DNA from 3 places in the Lysinibacillus sp. 1 U-2021 genome. Region 2 is predicted to be linked to each of the others. Evidence: riboswitches for the same ligand, from Rfam matches in the RefSeq annotation. Region 2 holds a riboswitch; each other region holds the start of a gene.
What was found. Region 2 has a riboswitch for S-adenosylmethionine ahead of QH639_RS00400 (methionine ABC transporter ATP-binding protein). Riboswitches for the same ligand answer to the same signal wherever they lie in the genome.
Positions count from the first base shown of each region.

Region 1: linked by a shared signal. The riboswitch ahead of QH639_RS06090 (cyclase family protein) and the one ahead of QH639_RS00400 (methionine ABC transporter ATP-binding protein) in region 2 are both predicted to bind S-adenosylmethionine.
Region 3: linked by a shared signal. The riboswitch ahead of metK (methionine adenosyltransferase) and the one ahead of QH639_RS00400 (methionine ABC transporter ATP-binding protein) in region 2 are both predicted to bind S-adenosylmethionine.

Region 1 covers NZ_CP123966.1:1,151,533-1,157,255, forward strand. The annotation lists gene QH639_RS06080 (helix-turn-helix domain-containing protein) at 1-1,125, shown strand, start outside; gene QH639_RS06085 (YuzC family spore coat inner layer protein) at 1,243-1,647, shown strand; SAM riboswitch class I at 1,729-1,834, shown strand; gene QH639_RS06090 (cyclase family protein) at 1,926-2,663, shown strand; gene QH639_RS06095 (DedA family protein) at 2,694-3,290, opposite strand; gene QH639_RS06100 (Cof-type HAD-IIB family hydrolase) at 3,352-4,125, opposite strand; gene QH639_RS06105 (DUF2225 domain-containing protein) at 4,459-5,142, shown strand; gene QH639_RS06110 (hypothetical protein) at 5,165-5,518, shown strand; gene QH639_RS06115 (erythromycin esterase family protein) at 5,658-5,723, shown strand, end outside.
Region 2 covers NZ_CP123966.1:82,118-87,840, reverse strand. The annotation lists gene QH639_RS00415 (response regulator) at 1-435, opposite strand, end outside; gene QH639_RS00410 (MetQ/NlpA family ABC transporter substrate-binding protein) at 648-1,499, opposite strand; gene QH639_RS00405 (methionine ABC transporter permease) at 1,568-2,236, opposite strand; gene QH639_RS00400 (methionine ABC transporter ATP-binding protein) at 2,226-3,254, opposite strand; SAM riboswitch class I at 3,337-3,440, opposite strand; gene QH639_RS00395 (thioredoxin family protein) at 3,497-3,808, opposite strand; gene QH639_RS00390 (toprim domain-containing protein) at 3,823-4,164, opposite strand; gene gcvH (glycine cleavage system protein GcvH) at 4,256-4,636, opposite strand; gene QH639_RS00380 (arsenate reductase family protein) at 4,718-5,074, opposite strand; gene QH639_RS00375 (acyl-CoA dehydrogenase family protein) at 5,259-5,723, opposite strand, start outside.
Region 3 covers NZ_CP123966.1:818,694-824,416, forward strand. The annotation lists gene pckA (phosphoenolpyruvate carboxykinase (ATP)) at 1-1,232, opposite strand, end outside; SAM riboswitch class I at 1,622-1,740, shown strand; gene metK (methionine adenosyltransferase) at 1,999-3,195, shown strand; gene QH639_RS04370 (gamma carbonic anhydrase) at 3,375-3,887, opposite strand; gene QH639_RS04375 (alpha/beta hydrolase) at 4,021-4,827, shown strand; gene QH639_RS04380 (alanine/glycine:cation symporter family protein) at 4,954-5,723, shown strand, end outside.

The DNA of each region.
Region 1 (5,723 bases), 1.1 Mb from region 2:
AAGCAGATGCAAAAAAATGATCGACAATCTGTTGAGCAGTCCATTAACCATTTACATAAACATTTTGAAAAAGAGTGGACGGTTGAGCAGCTAGCACAGCTAGCTGACGTACCAAGATGGAATTATACGCGCATTTTTAAAGATATTACGGGACAAATTCCTCTTCACTATTTAACTAAACTTCGTATTGAAAAAGCTAAGCATTTATTAATGACAACAAATGATCGAGTATTTGAAATTAGCCAGTCTGTCGGATTTAATAATGAGTATTATTTCAATCGTCGCTTTAAGGAACATGTCGGCATCTCTCCAGGACAATATCGAAGAAATCAAAGCAGCCATCTACGTGTATTTGCACCATTCTTAGAAGATTTCTTTGTTGCGCTTGGGATTACGCCAATTGCTCAATTCAGTCATTCAAAATGGGGAAAACAAGACTATTTAGGTCTACAGAAAGTGCCAGATATTGATGTACAAAATAGAGAAATGGATCGACTCCTTTACTATAAGCCAACTTTAATTATGTTAGATTCTGGTGTAGAGCGTTGGGAATCCTTTCAGCACTTAGATGAAGTAGGACCCGTCTGTCATCTTTCACACCCTGGAGAGAATTGGCAATCTACGTTATTTAAGATTGCAGATCTAACAGGAAAAACCTCCTTGATACAAGACGTAATCCTACAATATGAAGATAAAGTACAACAAGCAAAAGGAATTCTTAGCAAATCAGTTTATGGGCAAAGTGTGGCATTTCTCCGTATTTCAGCCATTAGCATTACTCTATACGCCGGTCCTGAATGTGGCTATACGGGCCCCATTTTATATCGTGACTTAGGTTTAATGCCACATTCACTAGTATGGAGTATTCCGCACAATCAACGTAAAGCACAACTGACATTTGATCAATTGTTGCAATTAGATGCGGATCATTTATTTATTACATTTGATAAGCAACATTCCATTTATGAAAATGAGGAACGTGCTATTTTAAAAACTCCTACTTGGAAAAACCTAGCTGCCGTTAAAAGCAGCTGTGTCTATGAAGTAGACTTTTTAACATGGATGAATTATGGCATTTTATCACATAGTAAAAAAATTGATGATGTCTTGAATGTACTTGGCTAAAAAAAGCTTACTTTAGCTTCCTTTTTAAATGGTGAGGAGGACAAACATTGCACCGCAAAATAACACCGAATGTAGTTTGGCTACATAAGATAGGATATCAGTTATAGGATAGGAGGAATGACCTTGTATTACAATCCTTATCCGTATTTTGTGCATCCCTATCATTATCCAACATCGCCTATCGCTAATCATTTTGCCATTAGACCCTTTTCGCAACATTTAGCAATGCCGACCAATAATCCTTTTCCACCTGTCGATACACACAAATTAAAAGCTTCAGCAACACGGATAAAGGCGATGATGCAGCAAGCCCAATTACTTACGGATAAAATAGATAGCTCCCAACAATTCGCACATGATTTAATGAATGCTGCTCAACTTTCAAATAAAACAGAGGTTGAAAAATTAATCACATCAACAGGTATTACGATGAAATTTGAAACGAACTATACACCAGACAGTTTTAGAATACGTCTGATTGATAATGATTGTTGTGGAGTCACCTTGAATTTGAATTGGTGAAAATTCCCAGTGAACTTGTAAACTATAAAAAACTATGCTAAAGTGTTTGTATTGTTATTTCTGAAAATTCTTATATTACTTTTCTTATCAAGAGAGACGGAGGGATTGGCCCGACGAAGTCTCAGCAACCAGCTAACAGTATGGTGCTAATTCCAATTGGCAAAATGATCAGCCTTGAAGATGAGAAGAAGAACTACCGTTGTTTCAAGCAGGAGTCCTCTTCTATTAGGGGACTCCTTTTTATTTACCACTATTTTTTACAGAAAGCAGGGAAATCGATGTCTAATGAACTTTTGCAAGCATTGCAATTACTAAAATCGAAACAGTGGGTTGATTTAACACATACATTCGGCCCTAATTCTCCACATTTTTTTATGTTTGAGGACGCTAAATTTGAAACGTTATTTTCTCATAAGGATGGTTTCTTCGCTCAACAATTCACGTTCCCTGGTCAATATGGCACACATATCGACCCACCCATTCATTTTGTGCGAGATACTCGCTACTTAGAAGAATTAGAACTAAAAGAGCTTGTTCTCCCCCTTGTTGTTATTGATAAATCACAGGAGGCTGCGAGCAACCATGATTTTTCATTAAGTGTTCAAGATATTCTTGATTTTGAGGACAAGCATGGAGAAATTGAAGCAGGAACATTTGTAGCATTACGTACAGATTGGAGTAAGCGCTGGCCAGATAAAGAGGCTTTCAGTAATAAGGATGCAGATGGACATAACCATATCCCTGGCTGGGGTTTAGAAGCTTTACAGTTTTTACTACAAGAACGCAAGGTAAGCGCAATTGGTCATGAAACATTCGATACGGACTCTGCTGCTGATTTTCGTAAAAATGGCAAGCTAGATGGCGAATATTTTGTGCTTGACCAAGACACCTATCAAATTGAGCTAATGACGAATTTGGACAAGCTACCTGCGAAAGGCGCTATCATCTTCAATATCGTACCTAAGCCAGAAAAAGCATCTGGCTTCCCTGTGCGATCTTTTGCTATTTTGCCATAACATAAAAGTCGGTATAGCGTATACCGACTTTTATTTTTGTCCATTTCTTTTTTTAAATAAAAAATAAGCAATGAGCATCCCTATAATAAATAAAAGAATAAGATAGATACTGTAATGGGTTAAATAGTATCCAACAAATCGCCATTTCTCTCCAAGCATCTTTCCTAATGATATAAATGTGAACGTCCAAATAAATGCCCCTGTATAGGCAAAAAGAGCAAACTTTCTATAAGGATAATTATTAATAGCCGCAATATAAGCTGTCAAATGGCGTACCCCTGGAATAAAATAGCCAATTAATAATAGGGTAGGTCCTATTTTTGTAAACATCTTTTTCGTAAAGTCAATTTTTTGCTCGGTAATATGAATTTTAGGGCCATATTTCTGCAATAACGGTAAGCCAAAACGATAACCAATATAGTAGCTTAAGGTAATGCCTCCAATCGCACCAATCATTGCACTGACTAAAGCAGGAATGTGTTCAAGACTTTCTCGGTAAACACTATAGCCTACATAAGTCAGAAACACCTCATCAGGAAGTGGCACCCCAACAATACCTCCAATTAGAATCACGATAATCCCAAAATATCCGTAATGTTCAATTAGAGACTGCACGTGATGTGCCATAAATCATCCCACCTAAAATTTATTAAAATCTACCTGCTATATATAGTGTAGCCTCAGCGCTCTAAATGACTTGAAGCTGACGTAAAGCAAAATTGATACCGCCATCCGTAGATTTCTTTGTAACAAAATTGGCAGCACTTTTTAGAGCTTTACTGCCATTTCCCATGGCAATTCCTACTCCTACATACTCCAACATATCAATATCATTATCCCCATCCCCAAAGGCAATCGCATTCTCAGGGTCAATGTTAAAATGATCAAGCACCGCTTTAATAGCTATAGACTTCGAAACATCCTGCTGTAAGACATTCACAATATAAGGATGCCAACGCTGCAAAAATATATTCGAAAATTGGCTAGTATATCTTTTTTCAGCCAGCTCATCCGCATATAAACACATGAGAAAAACCTCTTCATCTACAATTTTTTCATTTATAAGTGGAAAATCCCGTAAAGATAAAGTTTCTTGCATCGCTCTTAAAGCTACTGGACTTTGTATGCTATTCATAGATAACTCCTCTGTAAAAAATGTTAGGCTATGCTGCTGTTCCTGTGCAAAAGCCTGTATATTGTAGACAATTTCTTTGGCAATCGGAGTTTTATGTATGACAAGTTCCTTATGTTTCACATAGGCCCCATTTGCTGTAATAAAGGTTTCAATCCCCAGCGCTTTTAATTCATAGCACATAGATAAGGGTCTTCCAGTAGCCGCTACAAGATGAATTCCCTTTTCTTGCAATAGCTGAATAGCTTGTTTTGTACTTTCTTCCACACAGCCATCCTCGTAATTAATCAATGTGCCGTCTACATCAAAAATCACGATATTACACTTCATTTTGAGCACCTCCATCATAGTCTTTTAGAACCAATTGATTTAAATTTACAATTCTTCTCTCTTGAAATATGTGAAAGTATTTTGACAAACTTTAAGCAAACTATATAACTTCCATTTACACCTCCGATAAAAACTATTACAAGCGTATTTATAATAATATTTAACTAAAAATTCTTTGAATATATTTATTTTAATAATTCTAAAGGAGTATACCAAAGAACACAAAATTGTTAAAATAAAAGATAATATCTTAAATACATTGAATGATAAAATCTTACGTATAAATAGAACAAAAGAAATAAAATTTTAGAGTACGCAAAGGAGTTGATTCTTATGGCATTTAACATTTACTACTATGAAAGTAGTGTGGATTGTAAATTTTGCAAAAAGCAGTTTACAACATATAAAGTTCGCCCTAATCGATATAAAATTATCGAAGAACAAACGGATTTCATGCCTGTTTACGATGGCCTAAACCCTTTGCTATATGAAGTTGCCGTATGTCCACATTGTGGCTATGCCTACCATAAATCTATGACACGGACATACGGACCTTTCATGCTACTCATTGATGAACTATACATTAAAGAGCTCCAGAAACCTATGGATATCTGTCAGGAACGTACAATTGATGATGCCATTATCAGTTTTAAGCTCGCCTATTTAGTATCCCGTGCGTCAATGGAAGAATCTCTTTTAATGGCGAATTTCGCTTTAAAAATCGCTTGGCTCTATCGTTTAAAAAAAGACGAAGAATCCGAAAAGCGCTATCTTTTTGCAGCGAGAGACTTTTATAGTAAATCCTTTGCCTCTAATCAAGAAGGTGGAGAGAGAATTCAGTTTTTACATGCTGAATTAAGCCTTCGACTTGATGATATTCCTGAAGCTAAAAAAGGATTTTCACGCTTAATCGCTGATCGAAATGTTTCGCCGAAATATCGCAAGCTTGCACGCAATCGTTGGGAAAATTATAAATATGACGAACAACCTATAACAATTAATGAAATCATTCATTAATGGGACGAGGAGATGATTAATTATGTTGCTATTTCAAAGGAAAATTGATGTGAGAGAAGAGGATATATTTTCAGAGCTGCATCATTTTTTATTAAGAAAAAATAATCGCTACCTAACAAACGATGAAGTTGTCGCTTTAACAGGCGTGTCATCTGAGTTGCTTTACAAATGGGTAAAAGCAGGAAAATTAAAGAACTCCATTTTTCCTAATTTAGGGGCTCCATGCGAACGATGTGGACAGATTACCCAGGCTAAAATTTGCGTAAGCTGCTCTTCCTCCATTGTTGGGACATTAAAACAAGAAGAAAAGGATCGTGCATGGTTTAACCAAATTCAACGTAACCATGTAAGAGCAAGTACTTATCACTATAAATAGCATTCCAACATCTCCATCAATTGGAGGTGTTTTTCTTTTTTACATACTAAATTTAAACTAATTTTAAACAAATTCTTCCTAAACTTTAAACTTCCCTTCCTATAATTAGTATCAATATAAAGTGAAGGGCTGATAACTAATGAGGAAAGCTAGGAAGCATAAGGTTTTATTAAGTTTTGCACTGGCCAGTTTAATGACAATAAGT
Region 2 (5,723 bases):
CCATGTTAATTGCTCATCCCCTGATAACATCTGTTTATTTTTATTTAACAGCTCTTCAAAAATAACGTTATTATTTCTTATTTCTGTTATAGAGGCCTTTAATGCAATCTGTTGGAACTTCCGTTCTGCTTTTAAGATGGCAAATATTCGTTTTAAAAACGCCCTAGCTTCTACATCACTACTTTGTAAAAAGAAGATGCCCCAATGATCCCCATCGGATAATTGAAAAAGCAAGTCTGTCTTGCGTATTTTTGATTGTAAAAACGAGGTAACTTGATCATTCACATTTTCATTTAGTTGTGTAGCATTAGCTGTTTTTAAAAAGACTGCTGTTATAGTAAGGCGTGATCTAATCACACTTTCTCGCCATATTTTAAAGTAGCGTTCTACTTCATGTTCTTGCATGATGTCATGGGTGAATTTTATATCATTCATTAGAATCACTCCATCTAGTTTTTTCTTATTATTACTTTCTATCATTTATTTCGCAAATTAACAACATTACTATAGTAATAAATGTGACTAAACAATATCTGAACATAAATAGACGTCATAAAAAATACATAGTTTCTCATCAATTTAACTACAAATAAAAAAGAGTACCTAAGTCGTTAAACTTATGTACCCTTTTATAAAATTTCTAATTCTTATTTTACCGGTACTACTGCACCTTTCCACTCTTCTAAAATGAAGTCTTGGATTTCTTTAGATGTTAATACTTCTAATAATTTTTTAATTTCATGTTTTGTTTCATCACCTGCACGTACAGCGATGATGTTAACATATGGAGATTCTTTATCTTCAAGAGAAATAGCATCTTCAATTGGGTTTAAACCGTTATCGATGGCAAAGTTAGAATTGATAAGTACTGCATCGCCTTCATCATTTTCGTACATTTGTACAAGCATTTCTGGTGCAGTATTTGCATCGAATTTAAAGTTTTTAGGATTTTCTTCAATGTCCTTTAATTCTGCTGCTGTTTTATCAATGCCTTCTTTTAATTTAATTAAGCCTTTAGCCTCTAACAATGACAGCATACGACCATGGTCAGATACTGAGTTAGAAAGTAAAATTGTTGCGCCTTCAGGCAGGTCTTCTAACGTTTTATATTTTTTAGAGTAAATACCGATTGGTTCAATGTGAACGCCACCTGCATTAACGAAATCATAGCCATTGTCTTTAATTTGTAGCTCTAAGTAAGGAATGTGCTGGAAATAGTTTGCATCAATATCTTTTGACTCTAAATCTTGGTTTGGTAAAACATAATCTGTATATGTTTCAATTTCAAGATCAATACCTTCTTTAGCTAAGATCGGTTTTGCTTTGTCTAAAATAACTGCGTGTGGTGTATTAGAAGCACCTACTTTTAATGTTACGTTTTCTTTACTATCTGTTTGATTGCCAGATGCTGATTTTTCATCTTCTTTTTTATCTGTACCGCAAGCTGCTAATGCTAGTACAAGTATTGATAAAAATAATCCTGCTAGTAACTTTTTCATTTATGACACTCCCTTTTATTTGTTTTAAATATGTTAGCGGTAAAAACCGGAATAACCTCAATTTCGTGCTAGCGTTTATCAATTTTCTCAGTAATTAAATCACCAATCCATTGAATAATAAATACGACTACTAAGATAAAAATAGTTGCCATTAATGTCACATCTTGGCGGTTTCGCTGGAAGCCGTCTAAGAAAGCTAAGTTACCAAGACCACCTGCACCAATAATTCCTGCCATCGCTGTATAACCTACAAGAGCAACAGCCGTTACGGTGATACCAGAAATCAAAGCTGGTAATGATTCAGGAACCAATACTTTCCAAATAATTGTAGAAGTTTTCGCTCCCATTGAACGAGCCGCTTCAATGACACCTTTATCAATTTCACGTAACGCAATTAATACCATACGAGCATAAAACGGTGCTGCACCGATAATTAAAGCAGGTAACGCCGCATTGGCACCACGAATTGTACCTAGTAACAACTTCGTAAATGGAATTAATAAAATAATTAATACGATAAATGGAATGGAACGGAAAATATTAACGAGTGATCCCGTTAAAAAGTTAACGATTTTATTTGCCCATAACTGATTGGGACTAGTTAAAAATAGAACAATACCAATGACTAACCCAAGAATAAATGTCACAACCGTTGATATAGCTGTCATGTATAAAGTTTCATACGTAGCTTGCCACATATTTTCCCAGTCTACATTCGGAAAGAGATTAGTTAGCATTTTCAATCACCTCCGTCTGTACTTCCACTGTATTTAAATAACGAAGGGCTTCAGTGACGTTTTTCTGAGAGCCATCAATTTGCACAATCAATGTACCATATGCACCATTTTTTGTTTGTGAAATATTTCCGTGAACAATACTTACTTCTACATCAAATTGTTTCACAAGATGTGAGATGACTGGCTGTTCTGTTTTTTCACCAACAAAAATAAGTTTGACAAGTTGTCCAGTTGGATAGTTTGTTTTAATTTGTGCTACCGTATCCTGTGTTTCCTTAGTGTCTGTAATTTGAGATACAAACTTCTTAGTAATAGCCGCCTGTGGGGCTTGGAAGACTTGCAATACCTCACCACGTTCCACAATTTCGCCTGCCTCCATCACTGCTACACGATGACAAATTTTGCGAATGACATGCATTTCGTGGGTAATCAGGACGATAGTTAAGCCTAAGCGTTCATTTATATCAACGAGTAAATCAAGAATAGCATCCGTTGTTTCAGGATCGAGTGCCGATGTCGCCTCATCACATAGTAAAACCTCTGGATTATTCGCTAATGCACGTGCAATTCCTACACGCTGCTTTTGTCCACCAGAAAGCTGGGATGGATATGCCTTATCGCGCCCTTCTAAGCCTACAAGGGCAATTAATTCCTTCACACGTGCTTCACGTTGAGCCTTTGGGAAGCCTGCGATTTCTAAAGGGAATGCAATATTTTCGGCAACTGTTCTAGACCAAAGTAAATTGAAATGCTGGAAAATCATACTTACCTTTTGTCTAGCCGCTCTAAGCTTTTGCCCTTTTATCGATGAAAATTCTTGATTGTTCACCGTTACTGTTCCTGCTGTCGGTTTCTCTAAACCGTTTAATAAACGAATCATGGTACTTTTACCAGCACCACTATAGCCAATAATGCCAAAAATTTCACCTTTATTAATAGTAAGGTTGACGTCTTTGACTGCCGTTAATTCGCCATTTGCTGTTTTGTATTTCTTTGTAATATTTTGAAGCTGGATCATAGCGAATACTCCTTTTCTCATATAGAAAACCCCTTCACTCACAGACAAGTAGAAGGGGTCACGTATAATACGTTAAACCGTTCTCTCATCTTTCAAAGAAAAATCTTTGGGTGATTTGGCACCTTTTCACATTGTGATGGTTGCCGGGCTTCATAGGGCACTTCCCTCCGCCACTCTTCATAAGAGTTCGATATATTTAATGTTTTAGTAATATATTTGATACTTTACCACGCTAGTAAAGTTCAGTCAATTGATTTTTTTAACAATTCATATAAAAATGGTACGGATTGAAAAGCATAAATCTTTTCTGTCACTTTTCCGCCATCACTGATGAGTAGACATGGAACACTTTCAATTTGATGCTCATAAGCAATGTGTTCCAAAAAGTTGATATTTGCTTTACCAATTTGTAGCTGTGGCAGTAATTGTTCAATAATGGACATCATTTTAGATGCCACTGCACATGTTCCACACATCGGTGTATATAAATAAAATGCAGTTTTGTCTCCTGACTGTTTAGCCGCTTCCCACTGCTCTGTTGACCATTCTTCCATTTACTCACGCAACCTTACAAAATATATTCATTATGGATTGAAAAATGTGCTCGCAGTAAAATCATCGCTAGCACTTTTCTTGGTGTCGTTTCTACTTCCTTATATGTTGGCATTGTGCGCAGATGCTCAGCTTCTGGATAATGTCTGTCCATTAATGCACGTAGCTTATCGCCAGAAGTATCTGCATCAAAAAAAGTAAATAGCTCACAGCCCTCATAGGGATCCAGTAGTTCTTCTAATTGATGCACACCAATTGTACCATTCGTACATAGTATTGTAACATTCTCATTCAAAATAGGCTCAATTTGTAGCTTATCTGAGCGTCCTTCTACTATCAAGCATTTTCCCTCGAACATTACGCCACCTCCATTTAGAGATCCCCACTTATAAGTCATTATATAACAAAAAACGCCGGTAGTTTCCGACGTTTTTCGATTATAGCTTGTCTTATTCAGCGATCATTTCTTCGTATTGCTCTGCTGTCATTAGTTTCTCAACTTCTGATGCGTCAGCAGGCTCAACAACGATCATCCATGCTTTTTCATATGGTGATTCATTAACGAATTCTGGGCTATCTTCTAAATCTGCATTTACTTCCACTACAGTACCTGAGATTGGTGCATATAATTCAGAAACAGTTTTTACTGATTCTACGCTACCGAATGGATCATCTGTTTTGATTTCGTCGCCAACTTGTGGAAGCTCAACGAATACGATATCTCCTAATTCAGATTGTGCGAAGTGAGTAATACCAATACGTACTTTTCCATCTTCTACTTTTACCCATTCATGTTCTTCAGAGTATCGTAAGTCTTTAGGTGTGCTCATGCAAAAAACCCCTCCATAAATATGTAATATATTCACTTTCAGTGTGCCATACTTCTCCTATAAATACAAGGTTTAATACGGTTATTTCCAAGCTTGCTCAAAATCTACTTCTTTAAAACCTAAAGTAACTTTTTTTCCATCTGTCACGATGGGACGTTTCATTAACATGCCATCTGAAGCAAGTAGCTCAAGCTGCTCATCCTCCGTCATTTCCGCTAACTTGTCCTTTAAGCCAAGCTCACGATATTTCATGCCTGAGGTATTAAAAAATTTCTTCAAAGGCTGTCCACTAGCTTGCCAAATAGCTGTTAATTCTTCTTTAGTGGGAGGTTGCTCTGCGATATGTACCTCTTCATAGGCAACCTCATGCTCATTTAACCACTTCTGTGCCTTTTTACATGTTGTACATTTCGGATAATGGAAAAATTGAATCGTCATTACAATGCTCCTCTTCTGTCTTTTTCTGTAGTATACCATCATAGTTGTTTTCAATGGTGAACTTCACTCTTTTTTGTAAGTTTATCCACCAGTTGTGCAAATTTATCCGCTCCTTTTACGATTATCCATCTCATATAAAAAAACCTAGCTATCTTTTGCAGATAGCTAGGTTAAATTTGCACTATTATACAATATATTTTTCAGCATCAATTAATTTAACGGAAGCCTCACGCTTCTTCGCAATTAAATTGTATGGATTATTACGTGTTAGCTTACGCAGTGCAGATAATGTCATACGGGCTGCATCGCCATCCGCTGAAGCAAGAATTGTGTCTTTTGCTTCTTTTTCGATTTCTGAGAATGCTTCTTGGCAGAAAATTTGTGTGTATAGCAATTTTTGATGTGCTTTTTCAGCACCGTCACGAGCAATTGCTTTTTCTGTACGTAAGACAGCTGATTCCATTGCAAATAATTGGTTAGCTATATTCGCAATGTTTACCAATACTTCTTGCTCTTGATCAAGCTTTGCACCAAAGCGTTGTGCTGCTAATCCTGCAGCTAATACAGCAATCTTCTTGGCATTTTTCACTAAATATTTTTCTTGTGCTAACGGCTCTGTACCGATATCTTCTGGCATTAGCATAAGCAG
Region 3 (5,723 bases), 740 kb from region 2:
CCTAACATTTCTGCGTATACTGTTGCAGGAAGTGGAAGGAATGGAGACCCGAAGCAAGTAGAGAATACTGGTTCTGGCTCAGTCACACCACGTTCAGTTCCAGCAAGTTTAGAAGTGAACCCGCTTAGGAAGTGATACATTGCTTGTTCTTTAGTTAATTTACTGATTGGAGGTAATACACCAAATGCATCAGCTGTTAGGAAGATGATTGTTTTTGGATGACCTGCAACAGAAGGATCAACGATATTTTCGATGTATTGGATTGGATAAGCTACACGAGTATTTTCTGTTAGTGATCCGTCATCATAGTCACAAATACGCGTTTCTGGATCAACAGCTACGTTTTCTAATACAGAGCCGAAGCGAATCGCATTGTAGATTTCTGGTTCTTTTTCAGCAGAAAGGTTGATTGTTTTTGCATAGCAGCCACCCTCAATGTTGAATACACCATTATCAGACCAACCGTGTTCATCGTCACCGATTAGCTTACGATCAGGATCAGCTGATAACGTCGTTTTACCAGTACCAGATAGACCGAAGAATAACGCTACATCGCCAGCTTCACCAACGTTTGCTGAGCAGTGCATTGAAAGAATACCTTGTTGTGGTAATAAGTAGTTCATGATACCAAAGATAGATTTTTTCATTTCACCAGCATATTCTGTACCACCAATTAAAATAATTTTCTTTTCAAGTGATACGATGATGAATGTTTCAGAAGCAGTACCATCAACCGCAGGATCTGCTTTAAAGTTAGGAGCTGAGATGACAGTGAAGTCAGCAACATGAGAAGCTAATTCATCTGCTGTTGGACGGATAAATAATTGATGAGCAAAAAGATTGTGCCATGCGTATTCATTAATAACTTGAATGCTTAATTGTGAATCTTTGTCAGCACCTGCAAAGCCTTTGAATACGAATAACTCGTCACGTTCTTTTAAATATTTTATTACTTTTACATATAGGTTATCGAACACTTCAGAAGAAATCGGTTGGTTGACTTTACCCCAGTCAATTTGATCTTTTGTGCTTTCTTCTTCTACCGTATATTTATCTTTAGGTGAACGACCAGTGTATTTGCCAGTTTCTGCACGAACTGCGCCATCTACTGTTAACATTGCTTCACCACGAGATGTAGCTTTTTCTGCTAATTGTGGTACTGAAAGTTGAACATTAATGTTACCGCCGTTTAATAATTCCTTCAGTTCGTTTGCAATTTCTACTGAATTCATCGATTAAATACCATCCTTTTTTATAGTATTCCCTTGATTTAGAGGGATTTTTTCTTAATTTCAAAAATAGTATAACACAATTGCTTAAATAATCTATACTAATTAAGAAATTATTTTAGAGTTTTTACCACTTTTCAATAAACTGACAAAAAATAATGTTTTTCGAGTAGAATACCATCAATCCTACTGTAATTAGGCACGAAAATTGAGCCACACATATGTTACCACAAGTAGCTAGGTATGTTGTAGGGATTAATTTGCTTCTATTTACATCATCATCCAAGTATGAAAAGTTTTTGTGTAATAAGTTCTTTCCTTTCTATACAGTAATACATAAGAAAATATTTGACAACGTTCGACCTTTTCAGTAACATGAGATTGAACGGATACTCTTATCCCGAGCTGGTGGAGGGTCAGGCCCTGTGAAACCCGGCAACCTGCATGAACTATTTCACGACATGCGTTGGTGCCAACCTGATGCAAGGGAACATCCCTTGAACGATAAGAGTGAAAGGTTACGCAGTCATTATTCCTTTCCTCATGTAAAGTAACGTGAGAAAAGGATTTTTTTATTGTTAAAAATCAATGTAAAGGTAAGTATATGTAGTTCTTTCCTTATTATAATGACGGATCTTTCGAAATCCTCGTGTTAAAAGCAGCAGTAACGGCTTGAGAGTTCAATCCTTAGGAGCGGACTTGACATGGGTAATGAGTACCGTATTCATACACAACTACTTATTGTAAGAGTATTTAGGAGGAAAACCAAATGACAAACCGTCGACTGTTTACATCAGAGAGTGTAACAGAAGGACATCCAGATAAGATTTGTGACCAAATCTCGGATGCCATTTTAGATGCTATTTTAGCAGAAGATCCAAATGCACGTGTAGCGTGTGAAACAACTGTAACAACAGGATTAGTATTAGTAGCAGGAGAAATTACTACTTCTACTTATGTGGATATTAAAGGTATTGTTCGTGACACTGTAGCTGAAATTGGCTATACACGAGGTAAATATGGCTTTGATGCAGAGAACTTAGCGGTGCTTGTGGCAATTGGCGAACAATCACCTGATATTGCTCAAGGTGTTGATCAGGCATTAGAGGCACGTGAAGGCTCTATGACAGATGCTGACATAGAAGCAATTGGTGCTGGTGACCAAGGCTTAATGTTTGGCTATGCATGTAATGAAACACCAGAGCTAATGCCATTACCAATTAGCTTGGCACACAAATTAGCACGCCGTTTAACAGAAGTACGTAAATCAGGGGAACTTGCCTATTTGCGTCCTGATGGTAAAACGCAAGTAACGATTGAATATGATGACAATAATGTACCGGTTCGCGTGGATACAATTGTTATTTCAACACAGCATGATGAAGAAGCAACACTTGAACAAATTCAAGCAGATTTAAAAGAATTTGTTATTGCACCAGTTGTACCGAGTGAATTATTAGATGCTAATACGAAATACTTCATCAATCCAACTGGCCGTTTTGTAATTGGTGGGCCAAAAGGTGATGCTGGATTAACAGGGCGTAAAATCATTGTTGATACATACGGTGGTTATGCACGTCACGGTGGTGGTGCCTTCTCAGGTAAGGATGCAACCAAGGTAGACCGTTCGGCGGCATATGCAGCACGTTATGTAGCGAAAAACATCGTAGCAGCTGGCTTAGCAGAGCGTGCTGAAGTGCAACTTGCCTATGCGATTGGCGTTGCTCAGCCTGTTTCCATTGCTGTCGATACATTTGGCACAGGTAGAGTGAAAGAAAGCGAAATCGTTGAATGGGTACGCGAGCTATTCGATCTACGCCCAGCAGGTATCATTAAAATGCTTGATCTTCGTCGTCCAATTTATAAACAAACTGCTGCGTATGGACATTTTGGTCGTACAGATTTAAATGTACCATGGGAGCAAATTGATAAAGCAGACGCGCTACGAGAAAAAGCACGTTTATAAACTATTGAACTAAAGTAATGAAGTCATTAGAAAATTATTCTGATGTATTAATAAGCAAAGGGGCAACATTGCTCCTTTTGTTTTTTTTACAAAAATACCTCGCTAGGATTCGTGAACATATTCGGTACACGAAAACGCGAGGGATTTTTTCGTTAGTATTGATTTTTTGTGTAGGTTATTTATTTCTGAAGTGATTTATAATATTGACCTTTTTCTGCGTATTCTCGTACGATGCGTTCCATATCCTCTTTATCTTCAGCATTTAATTCTCGGACAACTTTTGCTGGACGACCTAATGCTAAACTATTTGGAGGAATGACTTTACCAGGAGGTACTAGGCTTCCAGCTCCAATAAATGCACCTTCTCCAATCTCAGCTCCGTCTAAAATAATGGATCCCATACCAATTAAGGCATTTTTGCGAATTGTACAACTATGTAAAGTGACTTGGTGTCCAACTGTTACCTCATCTTCAATAATGAGCGGATATTTTGGGCTTTGGTGTAAACAGCAAAGATCCTGGATACTGACACGTTTACCAATAATCGTTGGGGAAACATCACCACGAATAACCGTATTAAACCAAATAGTTGTTTCGGTGCCAATTGTTACGTCGCCCGTAACAGTTGCGTAATCAGCAATGAAAACAGACGGATCGATCTTTGGCGTTTTATCTTTAAATGGATAAATCATGAAAATCGCCTCTTTTCTTTCTATAATGTAGTATTATCGTATCAAATACGCAACTTTATGGAAATATAAAATTAAAATGTGCTATTTATTTCGATATAATCAAAGTGTAATCATTTTTTAGGAGGACTATGTAATGTGGAAATGGGAAGCTGATGGACAAGCAAAAGCTGTGATTGCTATTCTTCATGGTGCTTATGAAAATCACCGTTGGTATGCATGGCTGATAGAGAAATTAAGATTAGAAGGCTTCCACATAGTCATGGGAGATTTACCGAATCATGGGGGTAATGCAAGGTTTGCTCGAGTCCATGATGAAGACTTCAAATTGTACAATAAGTATACAAGAAACCTGATTGAAAATGCTTTTTCATATAATTTACCAACCTTTGTAATAGGGCATGGACTAGGTGCAACATTAATCCTCCATACACTGCAAAAGAGACAATATGAATGTGCAGGCATTATTTTAACATCACCTTGGTTGCAACTAAAGCTATTACCAGGTAAATTAACAAATGCTTTAACAAGTCTAAGTGCGTTAACGGCCAATGTTAAATTGACACATGATATTACATTAGAGAAATTAACGCGTAGTGTTGAAGGCAGAGAAGAAATGAAAGATGATGTACCGCTCATGTCTGTTGTTTCTGTGAAATGGTATCGAGAACTTCAGCAGATGATGAAAAATTTAGTGATGCTGCCTAAAGGTGAAATGCCTAATATGCCTATGCTAATTATGACAGCTGAGAAGGATAAAATTACGGACACTCGCCAAACTCGAAATTGGCTTCATCAACAGGAATTCACGGAATTTCAGTTTAAAGAATGGGCAAATTGTTATCATAATTTATTTCATGAGGGAGAGCGCGAAGAGATTTTTATGTATATACGAGATTTTATTAATAATGCTCTTCGAAGAATTGGTTATATAATTAAATAGGTTTATACCCTTCCATTTACTAGGTTACTTACTTAAATATTGTTACTTAAAAATAATATTGTAATTTTCAGAAAAGTGTAATACTATAATGACTTAAAGTAAGGTAATTCAAATTGGAGGGGTAAAATGGATGTAATTGTAGAGAAGTTGAATGGTATTTTATGGGGACCATGGTTTATTTATGGCATCTTATTAATTGGGTTATTTTTCTCAATTATTACAAGGTTCCTACAAGTAAGGCACATTAAAGATATGTTTGTTTTAATGTTTAAAGGGGAGAAGTCAGAAAAGGGAATATCTTCATTCCAAGCAATGTCTATCGCATTATCAGGACGTGTAGGTACAGGTAATATTGCTGGTACTGCGACAGCGATTGGAATGGGAGGACCTGGTGCTGTCTTTTGGATGTGGGCAATCGCTTTCATAGGTGCGGCTACCGCGTATGTAGAGTCAACATTAGCTCAAATCTATAAAGAAGAGAAAGATACAGAATATCGTGGTGGACCGGCCTTTTACATAGAAAAAGGAATGGGCCAAAAATGGTTTGCAGTTATTTTTGCTGTGGCGGCTTTAATAGCAATGTTAATTTTGATGCCTGGTGTGCAGTCGAATGCCATCGCAGGTGCTGTTGAAAACGCTTTCGGTTTGGATACATGGATCACAGGACTTATAATTGTTGTGTTACTAGGTGCTATTATCATTGGTGGTATTAAATCAATTGCAAACGCTGCCCAGATTATTGTACCGTTTATGGCATTAGCCTATATCATTATGGCCATTATCATTATTTTTATGAATATTTCACAAGTACCAACGGTTATCGGATTAATTTTTTCTAGTGCATTTGGTGCTCAAGAAATTTTTGGCGGGGTTATTGGTTCAGCGATTGCTTGGGG